DNA from 3 places in the Paenarthrobacter sp. A20 genome. Region 1 is predicted to be linked to each of the others. Evidence: riboswitches for the same ligand, from Rfam matches in the RefSeq annotation. Region 1 holds a riboswitch; each other region holds the start of a gene.
What was found. Region 1 has a riboswitch for glycine ahead of gcvP (aminomethyl-transferring glycine dehydrogenase). Riboswitches for the same ligand answer to the same signal wherever they lie in the genome.

Region 1 (2,263 bases):
GCTGCTGTACCACTTCCCCAACAAGGAATCGCTGATCAGTGCCTTGCTGGAACGACTGGACCAACTGGCTGAACAGGACATTGAGCGGATGAGGGCCGCGCCGGACGGTGCTGCCGCGTACTTCATCCGGACGTCCCTGTGGGCCGGGACTCCGATGGACCGTGCGTTTGTGGCCGCGACCCGCCTGGCCGAGGTTGCCCATGAAGAAACCCGCCGCAGGTTTGCCGGAATCCAAAAGCAATGGCTCGATGTCCTGGCCAAGGATGTGGGACCCGAGGTCGCCAAGGCCGTCAGTTACATGGGTGACGGGCTGTATTTCAACGCAATGTTCGAAGGCGGCCAGGACGACGGCAACGCAGGCCGGGAGGCCGACGTCGAAATCCTGTTGGGAGTCCTGGACCGGCTGCGGAAGTAGCACGTCGCCCATTTGCGGCGGCGACCGCCACGTAGGACAATTAACCCTTGTGGCCTGCCCTGACTGAGGTCGCGTACAACTGAACATGCCTATGATCTGCGGCGGGAGAGTCCTGCAAGCATGTGGTGCAGGCGCCGTAGGAGCAAACCCTCCCCAGGAATCTCTCAGGCCCACGCACCGCCGCGGCAAGGCAACTCTGGAAAGCAGCAGGCGCTCAGCCCACCTTCGGGCCAATGGGCGCTGTGCTCACCGACGGTGCAAGCGATGGTTGTCCCAACAACCCGCGGAAACTCTCAGGTCCAATACAGAGCGGGGAGGAACCCGAGCCGCTGTGGCGTACCCAAACGCCGCCCAAGTATTGGAGTTCCTTCGTGACGGTTAGTTCTGCCTCCACCACCTTCGTCGATCGGCATATCGGCGCACGCCGCCAGGCCGACATTGAGACCATGCTCAAGTCCGTCGGCTACGACACCGTTGATTCGCTGGTCGACACCGCCGTTCCGAACGACATCCGCCAGGACGTCGCCCTCACACTGCAAAACGCGCTGAGTGAAGTGGAGGTCCTGGCAGAGCTGCGCAAACTTGCGTCCAAGAACAAGACCGCTGTCCAGATGATCGGCCAGGGCTACTACGACACCGTGACGCCGCCGGTGATCCGCCGCAACATCCTTGAATCCCCGGCCTGGTACACCGCCTACACCCCGTACCAGCCGGAAATCTCCCAGGGCCGCCTCGAAGCACTCTTGAACTTCCAGACCATGGTCCAGGACCTGGTTGGCCTGCCGATCGCCAACGCCTCCCTGCTGGATGAAGCAACGGCCGTGGCCGAGGCCGTCCTGATGATGCGCCGCGCCAACAAGAACAAGGCCGCCCAGGACGGCAAGACCGTTCTTGACGCCGACTGCCTGCCGCAGACCATCGCCATTGTGAAGGGCCGCGCCGAAGCCCTCGGCTTCGACGTTGAGGTCGCCGACCTCTCGCTCGGTCTCCCGGAAGGCGCCATCAACGGCGTCGTCCTGCAGCAGCCCGGCGTTTCGGGACGCGTGTTCGACCACTCTGCCGTCATTGCTGAAGCCAAGGAACGCGGCGCGCTGGTTACTGTTGCTGCCGACCTCCTGTCCCTGACGCTCATCACCCCTCCGGGTGAGCAGGGCGCCGATATCGCTGTTGGTTCCGCGCAGCGCTTGGGCGTTCCGCTGTTCTTCGGCGGCCCGCACGCCGCGTACATGGCCGTCCAGAAGGGCCTGGAGCGTTCCATGCCCGGCCGTCTGGTGGGCGTTTCCAAGGACGACGCCGGTGTCCCCGCCTACCGCTTGGCGCTGCAGACCCGCGAGCAGCACATCCGCCGCGAGAAGGCTACCTCCAACATCTGTACCGCCCAGGCACTCCTCGCCATCGTGGCCTCGATGTACGCCGTCTACCACGGCCCGGAAGGCCTGAAGGCGATCGCCGAGACCGCCCACGGCCACGCCCGGACCCTCGCAGCGTCGCTGAAGGCTGCCGGCGTCGAGGTCCTCCACGGTTCCTTCTTCGACACCATCACCGTCCGCGTCCCCGGCAAGGCTGCCGCGATCGTGGCCGCTGCGGAAGCGAAGGGCATCAACCTCCGCGGCGTTGACGCTGACACGGTGGGCATCTCGGTTGATGAGACCACGACGACGGCGGTTGTCGCCGACGTCGCGTCGGTCTTCGGCGCTTCGGTGCTTGAGTCCGCTGATGGCTTTGCGCTTGAGGGCTCTGTTGAGCGCACGAGCGACTTCATGCAGCACCCGGTGTTCAACACGCACCGCTCCGAAACCCAGCTCCTCCGCTACATCCGCAAGCTCTCTGACCGCGACCTCGCACTGG
Region 2 (2,263 bases), 1.3 Mb from region 1:
AGACCACTGGCAGAGCCTGGTCCAGCGGCTGGCGACCGAGCTCGACGCGGAGCTGTTCGTGGTGGACCGCCGCTGCCTCCATCCTTGGCACCCGGAGGGGAAGGCGCTTCCGGAGTTCCTCGCCGATGCCTGGGCTCCGTCGTCCGGGCACGTGTCGCCGGCAGGGAAGAACTTCCAGTGGCACCGCATCCGGGGCAGGCATGTGCTGACCATGGACATCCCCACCCACGCCAACGCGCTCCTGGTGGTGCTGCCCAACAGCGAACCGCACCCGGACGCCGTCGTACTTCTCCACGCGGCAACCGTGCTGGGACTGCAACTTTCGCGCATCGTGCTGTCGCTGGAAGGCCGCCACCGGCTGGCCGGCGAGTTCCTGCTGCAGGCCATGGACGGACGCCTGGGAGTGGCCGAAATGGAGAGTCGGCTCGCCGCATTTGAGGTTCCGCCGCAAGGATTCCTGCTCGCCTCGATGGCGGCGGACGCCGCGGATCGAGCAGCGGACGACGGCGACAGGCTGGCCAGCGTGCACATCGAACTGTGGCGGCACGGGGTTGCGTCTGCGTCCTTGAAGCGGAACAACAGGCTCCACGTGGTGGTCCCGGCAGACGTGCCTGACGACGTCCTGGTGCACTGCGCCGGCTTGGAAACGCTGATCGGGATCAGCGCGCCTGCAGCCGTTGCGAACATCCAGCGCGCGTTGCAGGAGTCCCTCTGGGCGCTGGGTTCAGCCCGGGCCAACAGGCTCAGGCTGTCCCGCTATGCGGAGGGGCCGTCGTGGCTGGGACTCACCGGTTTTGAGGAAGGAACGGCGCTGGTCCGGCGTCTTCTCGGCCCGATTTTTGACTACGAGCAGAGCCAGGAAGGCGATCTCCTTGTCACTCTGAGGACGTATTTGGACTCGCAGCGTTCGTGGCAGAAAACCGCGACAGCCCTGTTCGCGCACCGGCAAACCATCATCTACCGGATACGGAAAATCGGTGAATTGACGGGGCTGGACATGGGTGAAACGTCCACTGTTGCCCAGCTCTGGTTTGCGCTGCAGATCCACGAGGCGATGCACCAGTAGCGTCACCTTGCTTGCGCTTTTTCGAAATGACCCGCTATGGTGTGAAGCGTGTCACTTATGGTGACGCAACGCTTTTGATCTGCGGCGGGAGAGTCCTGCCGGTACATCCAGTCAGGCGCCGTAGGAGCAAATCCTCCCCAGGAATCTCTCAGGCCCATGTACCGCCGCGGTTAGGCAACTCTGGAAAGCAGTCCGGGTAACCGGGCTCACCGACGGTGCAAGCAGGCAACCATCCCTGCGGAATCTCTCAGGTCCAATACAGAGCGGGGAGGAACCCCACATCATCGTGGCGCTCACTGGGCGCCTGAATCATGGAGTTCCTCTTGACTGTTCAATCAACCCCCACCGCCTTCGCGGACCGGCATATCGGTGCCCGTCGCCAAGCCGACGTTGACACCATGCTCAAGGCCATCGGCTACGACTCTGTCGACGGGCTGGTGGACGTCGCCGTCCCCGATTCCATCCGGCAGGAAACTGCACTGAGGCTTTCGAGCGGAAACGACGCCCTCACCGAGGTGCAGGTCCTCGCCCAGCTCCGCAAGCTCGCGTCCAAGAACAAGACCGCAGTACAGATGATCGGCCAGGGCTACTACGACACCGTCACGCCGCCGGTCATCCGCCGCAACATCCTGGAAGCTCCTGCCTGGTACACCGCGTACACGCCGTACCAGCCGGAGATTTCCCAGGGCCGCCTCGAAGCGCTGCTCAACTTCCAGACCATGGTGCAGGACCTCACGGGACTTCCCGTAGCCAACGCCTCGCTCCTGGATGAAGCCACCGCCGTGGCCGAGGCCGTGCTGCTGATGCGCCGCGCCAACAAGTCCAAGACTGCCAAGGATGGCAAGACCGTCCTGGACGCAGACCTCCTCCCGCAGACCATCGCCATTGTGAAGGGTCGCGCCGAGGCACTGGGCTTCGAGGTCGAGATTGCCGACCTCTCAGCCGGACTTCCCGACGGCGACATCAACGGCATCGTCCTGCAGCAGCCGGGCGTTTCCGGCCGGGTTTTTGACCACACTTCTGTGATTGCCGAGGCCAAGGAACGCGGTGCCTTGGTTACCGTGGCCGCGGATTTGCTGGCGCTCACCCTCATCACGCCCCCGGGCGAGCAAGGTGCGGACATCGCCGTCGGAACCGCGCAGCGCTTCGGTGTTCCGCTGTTCTTCGGCGGCCCGCACGCCGCGTACATGGCCGTCC
Region 3 (2,263 bases), 130 kb from region 1:
GGTAGTCGTGCCACGACCTCATCCATGGCCGCAAGGACCCAGACGTGCGCCCCGTTTCGGACGGCCACGTTCTCGGTCCAGCCGGTGAACACGTCCGTGGCGGTCAGGGTTCGTGCGAATTCCCCAGTCAGGGTGGGGCCGCAATGGACGACCAGGTCCGCCTCGATGAAACCCGGGAGCTGTTCGTGCTCGTCGCCGGCCTTACGGACCGTGATCGAATTACGCAGCAGTGGCCCGGCCTTCGTCGCGGAGAGCCCTTTGGGTTTGTCCGCGTCCTTGGTGGGTTTGAGGAGCCGGTCGATCGTGGCCCCGGAGACCTGCATCAACTGCACTCTGACAGCCGGTGTCAGTCTCTTGGTGTCGAGTTCACCAAACGCTTCGAGCTTCGGTAGCCACAGGTCCATGGTCGCGGCCAGATATTTGCCCGAGGGCATCCCCGCCAGCCGCCACACACCGATCAGGACTTTAAGCGTGTCATAGCCATAGGTTCGTCCCCGAGGCTTCCGTACCGCCACCCTCGCAGGGCCCTTGCGCTTGCGCGCTGTGGAAAGCGCCCGCCGGGCATTGGCCCTGGACCAGCCCGTGACGGCGACCAGCTCGTCCAGAACCAATCCCTTGGCATTCTTCGACGACTTCGCATAATCGGCTGCGTACTTCTTCGTGATTTCCCTACGCGTTGCCATCGACAGGTCCATCCCTCATCGTCACCGCCGCGCCCGCAGCGGCCCATGATTTCGCGAGCGTTTCTCAAATGAGGCATGCACCCCGTTTCGCGAGCACTATTCATGAGTCTCGTCGCGGGGTTGCAGAGCAGCCCAGCCTTCGTTACTGTGTGAGCTGCATCACCCAGTGTGGTGGTGCGCGCTTTTGATCCGCGGCGGGAGAGCCCTGCCGGTACACCACCCCAGGCGCCGTAGGAGCAAATCCTCCCCAGGAATCTCTCAGGCCCATGTACCGCCGCGGCGAGGCAACTCTGGAAAGCAGTCCGGCCACCGGGCTCACCGAAGGTGCAAGCGTTCCTGCCGGGCAGGAAGGCGGAAACTCTCAGGTCCATCTACAGAGCGGGGAGGAACCCGAATCTCGTGGCACCCTGTGCCGCCTGAACGATGGAGTTCCTTTGACGATTCATCCTTCCACCGGTAACGATTCACCCCATCTTGAGCGTCAGCTCAGCAACCGCCACATCCAGCTCATCGCCATTGGCGGAGCGATTGGCACCGGCCTTTTCATGGGCTCCGGAAAGACCATCTCCGCTGCAGGCCCTTCCGTCATTTTCGTGTACATGATCATCGGCTTCATGCTGTTCTTCGTCATGCGCGCCATGGGTGAACTGCTGCTGAGCAACCTGAACTACAAATCCTTCAGCGATTTCGCTGCTGACCTGCTCGGCCCTTGGGCCGGGTTCTTCACCGGCTGGACGTACTGGTTCTGCTGGGTCATTACGGGCATCGCCGACGTGATCGCGATCGCCGGGTACTCCCAGGAACTCTGGCCGTCCCTTCCGCTGTGGGTGCCCGGCCTGATCACGATCGGCATCCTCCTGCTCCTGAACCTTGCCACGGTAAAAGCCTTCGGCGAGACCGAGTTCTGGTTTGCCCTCATCAAGATCGTGGCCATTGCAGCACTCATCATTGTTGGCTTGTTCATGATTTTCAGCGGCTTCCAGTCCGACGCCGGACCGGCCAGCTTCACCAACCTGTGGAGCCACGGCGGTTTCTTCCCCAACGAGTTCATGGGCTTCGTTGCGGGCTTCCAGATCGCGGTCTTCGCCTTCGTGGGCATTGAACTGGTGGGAACCACCGCCGCTGAGGCCAAGGACCCGGAGAAGAACCTGCCCAAGGCCATCAACTCCATTCCCATCCGCGTCCTGCTCTTCTACGTGGGCGCCCTCATCATCCTCATGTCAGTCACCCCGTGGACCCAGTTCGCTGCCGGCCACAGCCCGTTCATTGCCATGTTCTCGCTCGCTGGCCTCGGCGCAGCGGCCACCATGGTCAACCTCGTGGTGCTGACCTCCGCCATGTCCTCGGCCAACTCGGGCATCTACTCCACGTCCCGCATGGTGTTCGGGCTGGCGCAGGAAGGCGACGCCCCCAAAGTGTTCGGCGCGCTCTCAGGACGCAAAGTACCCCGCAACGCCCTGTTCCTGTCCTGTGTCCTGCTGCTGTCCGGCGTCGTGCTCATGTACGCGGGCTCGGACATTGGCAAGGCGTTCGACATGGTGACCACAGTGTCCGCGGTCTGCTTCGTTTTCGTGTGGTCC

Region 2: linked by a shared signal. The riboswitch ahead of gcvP (aminomethyl-transferring glycine dehydrogenase) and the one ahead of gcvP (aminomethyl-transferring glycine dehydrogenase) in region 1 are both predicted to bind glycine.
Region 3: linked by a shared signal. The riboswitch ahead of cycA (D-serine/D-alanine/glycine transporter) and the one ahead of gcvP (aminomethyl-transferring glycine dehydrogenase) in region 1 are both predicted to bind glycine.

The regions. Positions count from the first base shown of each region.
Region 1 covers NZ_JALJWH010000001.1:2,005,206-2,007,468, forward strand. The annotation lists gene J3D46_RS09580 (TetR/AcrR family transcriptional regulator) at 1-415, shown strand, start outside; glycine riboswitch at 508-605, shown strand; gene gcvP (aminomethyl-transferring glycine dehydrogenase) at 787-2,263, shown strand, end outside.
Region 2 covers NZ_JALJWH010000001.1:683,419-685,681, reverse strand. The annotation lists gene J3D46_RS03280 (PucR family transcriptional regulator) at 1-1,066, shown strand, start outside; glycine riboswitch at 1,142-1,240, shown strand; gene gcvP (aminomethyl-transferring glycine dehydrogenase) at 1,390-2,263, shown strand, end outside.
Region 3 covers NZ_JALJWH010000001.1:1,875,333-1,877,595, forward strand. The annotation lists gene J3D46_RS08960 (transposase family protein) at 1-683, opposite strand, end outside; glycine riboswitch at 869-967, shown strand; gene cycA (D-serine/D-alanine/glycine transporter) at 1,118-2,263, shown strand, end outside.